Regions from separate parts of the Citrobacter telavivensis genome, predicted to be linked through region 2. Evidence: riboswitches for the same ligand, from Rfam matches in the RefSeq annotation. Region 2 holds a riboswitch; each other region holds the start of a gene.
What was found. A riboswitch is a leader RNA that binds a small molecule or an ion and turns the genes downstream of it on or off. The one in region 2 is predicted to bind cobalamin.

Region 1 (4,459 bases), on a different contig from region 2:
GCTATGTTCGAGCATTAATCGAACCCGGTTCAAAAACCCGCTGCGGCGGGTTTTTTCGTCTGTAACCCTTATTTCTCCACAAAATCATTCAGGATGCATCGAGGCGGCAAGCGAATGAGTTCCCGGGAACGTACCGGTAGTACGTGACGGGGGCGAATGAAGGCAGCCAACAAAGAGACAATCGGAAGGATGAAGTGGAATGACTTAAGCCTCCTTCACCTGCCAACCAGCCTATGAGTTGACAGATGATGCGCTCATGGATGAAACATTATTGTGAACAGAATTTTTTCCTCACATGTGATGCCTTTCCGCGCCCTCATCGACGCTTGTTGGAAAGAAAAATATACCGCCTCACGGTTTAGCCGTGATGTGATTGCCGGGATCACCGTCGGGATTATTGCCATCCCGCTGGCGATGGCGCTGGCTATTGGGAGTGGCGTCGCGCCGCAGTACGGACTCTATACTTCCGCTGTGGCAGGGATAGTCATTGCCTTAACCGGGGGGTCGCGTTTTAGCGTCTCTGGTCCAACCGCCGCATTTGTGGTGATCCTCTACCCCGTTTCGCAGCAGTTTGGACTTGCTGGCCTGCTGGTGGCGACGCTGATGTCCGGGGTTTTTCTGATCCTCTTTGGCCTGGCCCGCTTCGGTCGCCTGATTGAGTACATCCCGGTTTCAGTGACCTTAGGTTTTACTTCAGGGATTGGTATCACCATTGGTACCATGCAAATCAAAGACTTCCTCGGTCTGCAGATGGCCCACGTACCGGAGCACTATCTGCAGAAAGTCGGCGCGCTGTTTATGGCTCTGCCGACCATCAACCTGGGTGACGCCGCCATCGGCGTGGTCACGCTGGGCACCCTGATTTTCTGGCCGCGTCTGGGCATTCGCCTGCCAGGTCACCTGCCCGCCCTGCTCGCCGGTTGCGTCGTCATGGGGATTGTCAACCTGCTGGGCGGACATGTTGCGACCATTGGTTCTCAGTTCCACTATATTCTGGCCGACGGCTCACAGGGCAATGGGATCCCGCAACTGCTGCCGCAGCTGGTGCTGCCGTGGAACCTGCCGGATTCTGATTTCACCCTGAGCTGGGATTCCCTGCGCGCTCTGCTTCCGGCGGCGTTTTCTATGGCGATGCTGGGGGCGATTGAGTCTCTGCTCTGCGCCGTGGTGCTCGACGGAATGACCGGTACCAAACACAAGGCCAACAGTGAACTGATCGGTCAGGGGCTGGGTAACATCGTCGCGCCTTTCTTCGGCGGGATTACGGCAACGGCGGCGATTGCCCGCTCGGCGGCGAACGTCCGCGCTGGCGCTACCTCCCCGATTTCCGCTGTGATCCACGCGCTTCTGGTGATCATGGCGCTGCTGGCGCTGGCGCCACTGCTCTCCTGGCTACCGCTGTCGGCGATGGCGGCCCTGCTGCTGATGGTGGCGTGGAACATGAGCGAAGCCCACAAGGTGGTGGATTTACTGCGTCACGCGCCCAAAGACGACATCATTGTGATGATGATGTGTATGTCGCTGACGGTGCTGTTTGACATGGTCATTGCCATTAGCGTCGGGATTGTGCTGGCCTCGTTACTGTTTATGCGCCGTATCGCGCGCATGACGCGACTGGCCGCGGTGAACGTTGAGGTGCCAGAGGATGTGCTGGTGCTGCGCGTGATAGGCCCGCTGTTCTTTGCCGCGGCTGAAGGATTGTTCACCGATCTGGAGTCGCGCATTGAAGGCAAGCGCATTGTCGTGCTGAAGTGGGATGCGGTGCCCGTGCTGGATGCCGGGGGCCTGGATGCCTTCCAGCGCTTTGTGAAAAGATTGCCGGAAGGGTGCGAACTGCGCGTGACAAACGTGGAATTCCAGCCGCTGCGCACGATGGCGCGCGCCGGTATTAAGCCGATTCCGGGACGCCTGACGTTCTTCCCGAACCGCGACGCGGCGCTGGCTGATTTGTAATCTCTGGCAGTTATCGGTCCGTTCCTGTACGGGCCGGTAACATTTTCCACTCTGCCCGCTGGTTTTCCTCTCCTGAGTTGTTATTATCCGTTTTCTGTTCCTGTGAATAAGAGTGGCAGTTCGTGATTCCCTTTACCTTACGTGAAATGACCGGAGATGATATTCCGGCGGTTCAGTTATTTCTGACCCAGCATTTGAATGAATTCTTTGCTGCTGGAAGACCTGTTCCTTCTGCCGGACAGGATGTTTTTCATCTGCAACAGCAGTATATTCAGCAGGAGCGGAATTTATTGCTTTGCGCCTGGAGCGAAGAGCATGAACTCATTGCTACCCTGGCCGTCTGCCAATATGACGACCGAATAGCTGAACTTCGCGGGCGTTATATTTTGAATGAAACGGCGGAAATTTGTCGCTGTTATGTGGACAAACGCTATCGCAGAAAAGGTATTGGCCGTCAGTTACTCGCTTTTGCTGAAACATTTTGTGAGCAGCACCAGTACACCCTATTATACTTGCATACCCACCATTTTTTACCGGGCGGATATTCATTCTGGAAACGTAATAATTTTCAGGTGGTGATGGATATGCACGATCACTGGCAATTAGTGCATATGGAGAGATCACATAAATTGGCATGACTAAGAATATTAATTGATCAATGTCAATCAATTCTCATTTAGCTTTTCATCACTACGTTTTGTCATCCCGAATTTTATTATTCAAAAAATACTAACTAATTGAAATTTATGAATTAAATACTTTCACGCCCGATTATGCCCTCTCTTTACCCGGTGATTGATCTTGTTAACAAATGCCGATACAGTCCTTTCCGACAGCATTTCATTACACCAACATTGTAGTGAATAGGAATATGGTGCGGATTATTCTAATCTTATGCCATAACTGCCCCCGCAACTGTAGGCGGATGCAGAATATCCTCGTGCAGCATATTTTGTTGCAGGTCACTGTAAAGCGAATCTTTATGGGAAGGCCGATATTCTGATTACCGTGAGTCAGGAGACCTGCTGTCAAATTTATGCTCCATTGAGTGGACGGGATGGTCCATGGGATGATTTATTTGACATAAGTCACTGTGAAAAGGTGAATCAGTTTTCTGACTGAACCGCATACTTTCTTTATTTGCATAAAGTCATGCATAAATTTCACGATGTTATGTCATCTATCGTCATGAACTCTCCCGATATAAGGAACGACATAATCCATGACCAGACGTTCAGATTCTGGCATGAACGGGATGATAATAATGCACGCTAATTTTACCTCTTTACCTTATAAAAAAACGCTTCTGGCTGTTGCTGGTGCCGCGCTGTTTCTTACTTCAGGTCTTTCTCATGCTGCAAAAACGGAATATCCATTGACGATTAAAAACTGCGGTCGGGATATCACGTTTAACGCAGCGCCAAAACGTGTTGCCACCGTGGGACAAAACAGTACAGAGATCCTGTATGCACTGGGTCTGGCTGACCGCGTGGTGGGAACGTCGCTGTGGTTTGGACCGGTTCCCGATGCCTGGAAAGCAGCAAATGACAAAATTGCCGTGATTGCGCAAAACATCCCCAGTTTCGAAGGCATCATTGCCAAAAAACCGGATCTGGTCGCCAGCCAGTTCGAATGGCAAATCGGCCCCGCCGGTACCGTGGCGTCTTATGAACAGTTCAGCGAATTGAAGGTCCCCGTCTATACCGCACCGGCTGACTGCGCGAAAGATAACGAAGATGGTGGTGACGGCGTTCGCAAAGGGATGTTTGATATCGCGATGGTCTATCAGGAAGTCGCCGACTTAGCGACGATCTTCGACGTTCAGGATAAGGGTGACGAACTGATTGCCAGCCTTAAGGCGCGCGAAGCGGCAGCGAAAAACAAAATCGCCGGGATGGACAGCAACGTCTCCGCCGTCTTCTGGTTCTCCAGCGCTGACCTGCAACTTGATCCTTACGTCGCCGGGAAATTAGGGCCTGCGGCCTGGATTGCGCAAACGCTGGGCGTCAAAAACGTCATTGATTCCGCCGAAGAGTGGCCGACTGTCGGTTGGGAAACTATCGCGAAAGCCCAGCCGTCGGTAATTGTGCTGGGGGAAATGAGTCGTCGTCGTTTCCCGGCCGATGACTGGCAGGTGAAAATGGATTACCTGAAATCCGATCCGGTCACCCAACTGATCCCCGCCGTAAAAGCCAATCATTTACCGGTGATTGACGTGCAGACCATGAATGCCGGTATCAGAACCATTGACGGTGTTGAAAAGCTGGCGGATGCCCTGGTTGAGTACGGCTTAGCGCATCCTCAGGCCGCGCATTAATCCTCGTTTCGCGCCAGACCCCGACGGGTCCGGCGCGTTTTATGCACTCCGAAACGCAGGTTACTATGAGCGATTTACGCAGGACGCGTCACGCCGTCAGTCGGTTAGCGGTCAATGTTTGCGGTCACGCCCTCTGGGTTAGCGTGCTGATGTGCGGCGTCCTGCTGGCGGGGATCGCCATTGGCGAGA
Region 2 (4,459 bases):
CCGGAGAACCCCGCTAACCCGGCGGCTTGCGTGCCGTTGTTCCGTGTCAGTGGAGGCGCATTATAGGGAGTTATTTCGGGCTGACAAGGGGAAATTTAAAATAATTTTCCGAGTGCGTAATATTTATCCAAAACAGGTTTAAACCGTCAGTTTTTCGAGCGATTCAAAGCCGTAACGCTGCAAAACGGGTAATAATTGCTCAGTTTCCGGCGTCATTGCCATACAATAGGCGATATTGGCATCTGCGGATTTCGCATCCGGCGCTTCATGTTCCAGTAGCCAGGCCGTGCGGCGCGCAATCGCCGCGCCGGAATCTACCAGCCGCGTCCCTTCAGGAAGAACCTGTAAGAGTTCTTCCTGTAACAGTGGGAAATGGGTGCACCCGAGCACTACCGTATCAGGCGGTTCCGGCATCCGCAGCCATGGGCGCAGAATCCGTTGCAACTCTTCCAGCGGCACCGGCTCACCGTGCAGCTTCGCTTCCGCCAACTCCACTAGCTCCGCTGACCCCAGCATGGCTATCTGACACTCATTCGCAAAGCGCGCAATCAGCTCATGCGTATAAGGACGTTTCACCGTCCCGCGTGTTGCCAGCAGCCCGACAACGCCATTCGCCGTCAGACGCGCCGCCGGTTTGATCGCCGGCACCACGCCCACGACCGGGAAGGCAAACTTCTCACGCAAGGCCGGAAGAGAGACCGTACTGGCCGTGTTACAGGCGATAACCGCCAGGGAGAGAGGATAACGCTGCTGTACCGCCGTCACGATCTCAACAACGCGCTCAACGATAAATGCCTCGCTCTTTTCCCCATAAGGAAAAGCCACGTTATCGAAAGCGTAGATATAGTGGAGATCCGGCAGGAGATGCCGGATCTCATCATAGACCGACAACCCACCGACACCGGAATCAAATACCAGTACGGTGGGGCGTGGATCAGAAGGTGTAGCTGCCAGACAAGGTGTATTCCCGTCCTGCAGTTTGGTAGCCATAAACTGTCTCGTAATCTTTATCGAACAGGTTGGCTATTTTACCACGAACTGTGAGATGTGAGGTGAGCGGATATGAAAGTCCAATATCCCACACGCTCAGCCCGCCCATTTTCACCTTACGGGAATTGTCATAGTCGTAATCGTAGCGCTCGCCGATGTACTGATAGGTCACATCCCAGCCCAGCTCGTAGACCTGCCCGCTCAGCTCATACTTCACCTGCTGCCTGGCGCGGCGATAAAGCTGTTGATCGGTTTCATCATCGCGCGGATCCACATACTGCAACGTTAAGCGGTGATCGACCGGACCGGTTGTCAGGTTTCCCGTCCATTCCAGCCCCTTGATGGTCGCGGATTTGACGTTGAAGTAGGTATTGTTGTTGTAGTCGATCAGATTCTGGATTTTGTAGCGATAGGTCGACAAGCGCCAGTCAAGCGGACCGGTCAGCCCTTCCAGCCCAGCTTCCCACTGCTTCGATTCTTCCGGCTTCAGATTCGGGTTAGAGGCAATGCCAAAACGCTCCGCACCAAACTGTTGCCCCAGTGAAGGCGCAAGGAAGCCCGTGCCGTAAGAGAGTGTCACCTTATAGTCATCAACGAACTGCCAGCCCGCCGCCGTTTGCCAGGTGCCATGCCAGCCAAACTGGTCGTCATGATCTTCACGACCAGACGCTTCCAGCGTCACGCTGTCAATCTGCTGTTGCCCGGTCAAATAGAGGCCCGTGTTATCACGCTTATAGTTGTCTGTCCCATACTCGCCAAAGGACATCAGCTTTTCTTGCTTCCAGTCGACACCCGCGCTGACAGCACCGTGCCCGACAATAACGTTGTTACCCCACTGGACATAGCGCTGCTCCATGTCATCAAGGCTGTAACCTGTCGCATAGCGCCCGTTCAGACTGCTGTAGTTGTAGTCCTTAATACGCTGGTAATTGGCGACCAGTTGCGAAGAGTAGATACCGGAATTGAAGCGCAGCCCTGTATCCCACGACTGGGTGTAATTCTGGTGCTCGTCGTTTCCGCCGTCATAACCCCATTTCCCCTGGTCATAATCGGCATTACTGGCATAGCCGTAGCCACGGAAGTAACCCTCGAATTGATCGTTAAATTTGTGCTCAACGCCTCCCCAGAACAGCTTGTTGCGATAGCCATCGCGATCGCTATCACCGCTGTAGCTGGAGCGCGGCTGAACATCGAAGCCTTTGGTGGTCTGATATGCCCCGGCAGCGGTCACCACGGTATCACCAAAACGCTGGCGATAAGTGCCGTCATACTGCTGATAGCCTTTTGACCCCACGCCAGCATTGATCTGCGAACGCTCCTCACCGGCCATGGTGATAATGTTCACTACTCCGCCAATGGCACCGGAACCATAAATCGCTGAACGCGGGCCGCGGATATATTCGATGCGCTGCACCAGCGAGACCGGAATCTGATCAATATCGGAGTTATTCGAAATGCCCGGACGGGCGACCGGAATACCATCCACTAACACCAGAACGTGTTTCGCTTCGGTACCCCGCACAAACAGAGAAGAGCTTTGCCCCATGCCGCCATTCTGGGCGACATCCACGCCAGGCAGACGGCGCATGACATCAAGGACAGTTCGGGACTGCCAGCGTTCGATATCTTCACGCGTGACAATGTCAGTTGGTGCCAGAACGGTATTAACAGGTTGCTGAAAACGGTTTGCCGTCACGACAAGCGTGTCAGGCGTGGCATCCTGTGCCCAACCTGAAAAGGCCGTGACGGAGAGCGCCGTCAACAGCGATGTTTTTTTAATCATTGTAAAGCATCCACAATATAAGAAGGATGCCGCAGGTCCCACCGATAGTACGCGATGATGAAAACCAGTTGCGACGTTAGCCGGCAGGTCTTCGGGCTTGGAAGGGTATCCCCGTCAGGGATACCAGAAATGAAGACTTCCCACCCGAGGGCAGTGTCTGCTTACGCTCTCATCTCACCTTTCCTTACCGCTGCGCGTCAGCTCCAGATTTACACTGGATTCCCTATTAACTCACAGGACCGGCACACGGATGCTACAGTTTGTAACATCTTACTGTCCAGCGTGATTGTTAAATATCGGAAGTCATCAATGTCTGGACATCTGTTGAGCAATCCCTACAATCCCCGCGTACTTATATTTTTCAGGATACATCATGACCCCCGAACACCTTCCGACAGAACAGTATGACGCGCAGCTCGCCGAGAAAGTGGTGCGCTTGCAGAGTATGATGGCGCCCTTTTCTGGCCTGGTTCCGGAAGTGTTTCGCTCGCCGGTCAGTCACTACCGTATGCGTGCGGAGTTCCGCATCTGGCACGATGGTGACGACCTGTATCACATCATTTTTGATCAGCAGAGCAAAAGCCGAATTCGCGTCGACAGCTTCCCGGCGGCGAGTGAACTGATCAATCAGTTAATGACCGCGATGATCGCTGGCGTACGCGACAACCGCGTGCTGCGCCATAAGCTGTTCCAGATTGATTACCTGACCACCATGAGCAATCAGGCGGTGGTCTCGCTGCTGTATCATAAAAAGCTGGACGATGAGTGGCGTGAAGCCGCCGAAGCATTGCGCGATGCGCTGCGCGCGCAGAACCTGAACGTGCATCTGATTGGCCGCGCGACGAAAACGAAAATCGCGCTGGACCAGGATTACATCGACGAACGCTTGCCGGTTGCGGGCAAAGAGATGATTTATCGTCAGGTCGAGAACAGCTTTACGCAACCCAATGCGGCAATGAACATTCAGATGCTGGAGTGGGCGCTGGATGTTACCCGCGAATCGAAAGGCGATCTGCTCGAACTGTACTGCGGGAATGGCAACTTTTCGCTCGCGCTGGCGCGCAACTTTGAGCGCGTACTGGCGACCGAAATCGCTAAACCCTCGGTTGCCGCCGCGCAATACAACATTGCGGCGAATCAGATTGATAACGTGCAGATTATCCGCATGGCGGCGGAAGAGTTTACGCAGGCGATGAACGGCGTGCGCGAGTTTAACCGCTTGCAGGGCATCGATCTGAAAAGCTATCAGTGCGAAACGATTTTTGTCGATCCGCCCCGCAGCGGTCTGGACAGTGAGACGGAGAAAATGGTGCAGGCGTATCCGCGTATTCTGTACATCTCCTGCAATCCACAGACGCTGTGCAAGAACCTGGAAACCTTGAGCCAGACGCATAACGTCTCACGTCTGGCGCTGTTCGATCAGTTCCCGTATACGCACCATATGGAGTGCGGAGTGTTGTTGACGGCGAAGTAATCGGTTATCGGCCGGATAAGGCATTTATGCCGCATCCGGCCTGGACGTCAGCCGCTTTTATTCCGACACTTCCTGCTTGCGATTACGCATTTTCACGCCGATCCAGAAGACCAGAATGACCGACAGCACCGCCGGGAAGAAGTTGGAGCCGATATCCGGATACTCCGCGCGCACCACGGTGCTGTAAAGCAGAACGCCGAGAATAAAGCAGG
Region 3 (4,459 bases), on a different contig from region 2:
CTGAGCTGTTTAATTTCACGCCTTTTTGTCAACTGATGCGTCAGCATCCACAACACAGTACCCGGTGTCGTATGAGCGATCGCTGTGGAGGACTGGAAGCGTCAAAATCGGATCAACCCTGTATCTATCGCTGTCATGCCGGGCTAACCGATTTTTCTATTCCTCTCGTGATCTCAGGCCATCTTGTCGGGTTCGTCTTGTGCGGCCAGGTGCGTTTACGTAACGATGACGGTATCGATCTGCTTAACATCATGAAGGTTGACGATCGCTGGCAGGCCGATCCAGAACTGCTCAATGAGTTCAGTAATGTCCCGGAAATGGACTATTCACGCGTGATGGCCTCGGCGGATCTGCTCAAACTCATTGTTGAAAACTGCCTCAAAAAGCAGCTCAATTTCGTGGTGATCAAAGACAGTGCGCAGCCTACGGAACCTGCACGTCCGGCCCGCGCCGCCAGCCCTCATGACAGTAAGATGAAAAAAGCGTTGCGTTATATTGATGCGCATCTGTCTGACGATCTTCGTCTTGAAGATGTGGCATCGCACGTCTATCTGAGCCCGTACTATTTCAGCAAACTGTTCAAAAAATATCAGGGCATTGGTTTTAATGCGTGGGTCAATCAACAGCGCATGGCCAGTGCCAGAGAGCTGCTTTGCCACAGTGACTGGAGCATTGCCAGTATTGCCCGCAATTTAGGTTTTTCGCAAACCAGCTATTTTTGCAAAGTGTTCCGTCAGACTTATCAGGTTACGCCGCAGGCCTATCGACAAAAAATAAATGAAAACTTGCCTGCTGAGTCGGCATAAATAGCAATATTTTGCTATTGCCGATTTTTGATATTCTCGTGTAATCCGGTCATTTATAATGGTTAAGTGTTTTTAGTACAGCAATAAATTGTCATAGCGCAATAAAATATCGCTCTTTACGGAATAATCTTCACCAGTTTTTATTTCTGTGATGAGATACAGTGTCATTGTTAAGAGGTTTCATTATTCTCTTGCATGACATTTCATTCAGAATCGTTTTATTGCGGCATTTTATGTTGATAAAAAATGCGCAACGAATAAGTAACGAAAAAGTATTGTTGTGATGAGGAGAATTCATTCTGCTCATCATTTAAGCCGACAGGTTTGACACAATTGTGTCTGGGAAGGGGGTGAAAATCCCCCGCAGCCCCCGCTGCTGTGATGCTGACAACCCCGTGAAGACCACTGATCGCAAGATTGGGAAGGACGGGCGAGGACGACGCTAAGCCAGAAGACCAGCCTGTCGGATACTACCAACAACTTCGGTGGGAAGTGGGTTGCTCAGATGCGTACAGTCGGAAGACTGGGTGTCAGTACATCCCTACCACCCTGAACAGGATCAGGGTCATGGCGGCAAAGCAGTACGCGTTTGTTCTGGCAGGTACCGGTAGCGGCTGTGGTAAAACCACGGTGACGCTGGGCTTGCTGAACGCATTGAAACAACGTGGTTTACGCGTCCAACCCTGCAAAGTCGGCCCTGACTACCTGGATACCGCCTGGCATACGGCCATCAGCGGCACCGCTTCCCGTAATCTCGACAGCTTCATGCTTCCCGAATCGATTCTTAATGCGCTGTTCAGCGAACAGATGCAGGACATGGATATTGCGGTGATCGAAGGGGTGATGGGGCTGTACGACGGCTACGGCACTGACCCCAACTACTGTAGCACCGCGGCGATGGCAAAACAGTTGGGCTGCCCGGTGATTCTGCTGGTTGATGGGAAAGCCGTTTCTACCTCCATTGCCGCCACGGTGATGGGCTTCCAGCATTTTGACCCGACGCTGAACATTGCCGGCGTTATTGTTAATCGCGTTAATAGCGAGTCCCATTTCCAGTTGCTGAAAACCGCCATCGAACACTACTGCGCCGTGCCGGTGCTGGGTTACGTTCCGCGCGTTGAGGGCGTTGCGTTACCCGAACGGCATCTGGGGCTGGTGACCGCGCGCGAGTCCGTCGTGAATCAACCGTTGTGGCAGGATTTCGCTGCCCGACTGGAAAACACGCTGAATATCGACCAGTTACTGGCGTTAAGCCATCTTGAGGCGTTACCACAGGGTGAGTGGCCTGAGCTTCCTGCGGCGAACGCCGGGGACGGTCTGACGCTGGCGATGGCCGATGATGAAGCCTTTAACTTTTATTACCCCGACAACGTGAAGTTGCTGGCGCGTACCGGTGTCAACATTGTGCGCTTCAGTCCGCTCCACGATCGCGTGTTGCCCGATTGCCAGATGGTCTGGCTGGGCGGTGGTTATCCGGAACTGCATGCGGCCACGCTGGCGGCCAACAGCACCATGCTGGCAAGCCTGCGCGAGGCGCACCAGCGCGGCGTCGCGATCTACGCCGAGTGCGGCGGATTAATGTACCTCGGCAGCCTGCTGGAAGATGCTGACGGGGTAGAGCATCGCATGGCCGATATCATTCCCGGTCGCAGCAAAATGGGTAAACGACTGACCCGCTTCGGCTATTGTGAAGCGCAGGCTCTGCAGCCCACGTTGCTGGCTGCGGAAGGTGACGTGCTGCGCGGTCATGAATTTCATTACTCCGACTTTTCCCCTGAAACGCCCGCCGTGCTGGCATGTCGCAAAGTCCGTGACGGTCAGACGGTGCAAGCGTGGTCTGGCGGCTGGCGAATCGGCAATACCTTTGCCAGCTATCTGCACGTTCACTTTGCTCAGCGTCCATTAATGCTTAATCACTGGCTGAACGCCGCACGGGAGGCGTTATGACGCTACTGGCATGGTGCGTGGCCTGGCTTCTGGATGTCGTGATTGGCGACCCGCCAGACTGGCCGCATCCGGTGCGCTGGATAGGCAATCTGATCAATGTCGTGCAACGGATTATTCGCCGCTTCTGCCACAGCGATCGGGCGTTACGTATCGGCGGCGGGGTAATGTGGCTGGTGGTTGTGGGGCTGACGTGGGCGGTCGCCTGGGGCGTGTTACGGCTGGCGGCGCTGATTCATCCGTGGCTCGGTTGGGTCGTTGAAGTCTGGATGATCTTCACCGTGCTGGCGGGGCGCTGTCTGGCGACGGCGGCGCAGGAGGTTGAGCGCCCGCTACGTGAAGGTAACCTTGCGCAAAGCCGTGAAAAACTCTCGTGGATTGTCGGTCGCGATACGTCGCAACTTCAGCCGGAACAGATCAACCGGGCGGTGGTGGAAACTGTTGCGGAGAATACGGTTGACGGCATCATCGCGCCGCTGTTCTTCCTGTTACTCGGCGGCGCGCCGCTGGCGATGGCCTACAAAGCGGTGAACACCCTGGATTCCATGGTGGGCTATAAGCACGAAAAATACCGGGCGATTGGCATGGTAAGCGCGCGGCTTGACGACGTCGCGAACTATATTCCTGCGCGGCTGAGTTGGCTGTTACTGAGCGCGGCGGCGGTTTTGTGTCGGCGTAATGGCTCCCGGGCGCTCTGCGTGGGGTGGCGAGACCGCTATAACCACAGCAGTCCAAACTGCGCGTGGGCGGAGGCATCCGTTGCCGGTGCGCTGGGCATTCGACTGGGCGGCCCGAATGATTACTTTGGTGAGCGTGTTGAAAAACCGTGGATCGGCGACGCGCAGCGCACCATTTCCGTAGATGACATTTCCCAAACGATTCGACTGATGTGGGTCGCCTCAACGCTGGCTCTGGTGCTGTTCCTCGTAACGCGCTGGCTGGTGGTTGGGGTGGCCTGAGGATAAATGACAATGCAATACATCCAGCAACCCCAGGCGATTGAAGCCAAAAGTTTTGACATCATTGGCGAGATCATTAATGAAACGCGCCCGGAGTACCAGTTTGCCAGTCCGCTGCATGAAGCGATCATCAAGCGGGTGATTCATACCACCGCTGACTTTGACTGGCTGGATATTCTCTGGTTTTCGGGCGATGCGCTGGAAAAACTTTGCGCGGCGCTGAGTCGTCCGACGGTTATTTATACCGACACCACCATGGCACTTTCGGGGATTAACAAAACCCTGCTGGCGAAGACGGGGGGCGAGTGCCGCTGCTACATCAGCGATCCGCGCGTGGTAGCACAAGCGAAAGCGCAGGGGATCACCCGTTCAATGGCGGCGGTAGATGTGGCCGTGACGGAAGAGAGTGAAAAAGTGTTTGTCTTTGGCAATGCACCCACCGCACTGTTTCGCCTGCTGGAGCATGATGTGGCGGTAAGTGGCGTGGTGGGCGTACCGGTGGGGTTTGTCGGCGCGGCGGAGTCTAAAGAGGCGTTGACGCACAGTCAACTGCCCGCCATTGCAGCCCTTGGACGTAAAGGCGGCAGCAACGTTGCGGCGGCGATTGTCAACGCCATGTTGTATCACATGCAGGGGGCGCGATGAGCGATCAGACTTTCGACGCGCCCGTCTGGCATAACGGTAAAGCGCTGCGCAAAGGTTACACCACCGGATCGTGCGCCACGGCGGCGGCAAAAGTTGCCGCGCTGA

Region 1: linked by a shared signal. The riboswitch ahead of ACERJC_RS08065 (ABC transporter substrate-binding protein) and the one ahead of btuB (TonB-dependent vitamin B12 receptor BtuB) in region 2 are both predicted to bind cobalamin.
Region 3: linked by a shared signal. The riboswitch ahead of ACERJC_RS09515 (cobyrinic acid a,c-diamide synthase CobB) and the one ahead of btuB (TonB-dependent vitamin B12 receptor BtuB) in region 2 are both predicted to bind cobalamin.

Annotation. Positions count from the first base shown of each region.
Region 1 is NZ_JBGUBF010000001.1:1,699,769-1,704,227, forward strand. It holds gene prs (ribose-phosphate diphosphokinase) at 1-18, shown strand, start outside; gene dauA (C4-dicarboxylic acid transporter DauA) at 274-1,953, shown strand; gene ACERJC_RS08060 (GNAT family N-acetyltransferase) at 2,100-2,591, shown strand; cobalamin riboswitch at 2,770-2,997, shown strand; gene ACERJC_RS08065 (ABC transporter substrate-binding protein) at 3,218-4,270, shown strand; gene ACERJC_RS08070 (FecCD family ABC transporter permease) at 4,336-4,459, shown strand, end outside.
Region 2 is NZ_JBGUBF010000007.1:238-4,696, forward strand. It holds gene murI (glutamate racemase) at 139-990, opposite strand; gene btuB (TonB-dependent vitamin B12 receptor BtuB) at 935-2,773, opposite strand; cobalamin riboswitch at 2,839-3,032, opposite strand; gene trmA (tRNA (uridine(54)-C5)-methyltransferase TrmA) at 3,147-4,247, shown strand; gene ACERJC_RS21025 (YijD family membrane protein) at 4,305-4,459, opposite strand, start outside.
Region 3 is NZ_JBGUBF010000001.1:1,979,806-1,984,264, reverse strand. It holds gene pocR (transcriptional regulator PocR) at 1-806, shown strand, start outside; cobalamin riboswitch at 1,110-1,284, shown strand; gene ACERJC_RS09515 (cobyrinic acid a,c-diamide synthase CobB) at 1,374-2,753, shown strand; gene cbiB (adenosylcobinamide-phosphate synthase CbiB) at 2,750-3,709, shown strand; gene ACERJC_RS09505 (cobalt-precorrin-8 methylmutase) at 3,722-4,354, shown strand; gene cbiD (cobalt-precorrin-5B (C(1))-methyltransferase CbiD) at 4,351-4,459, shown strand, end outside.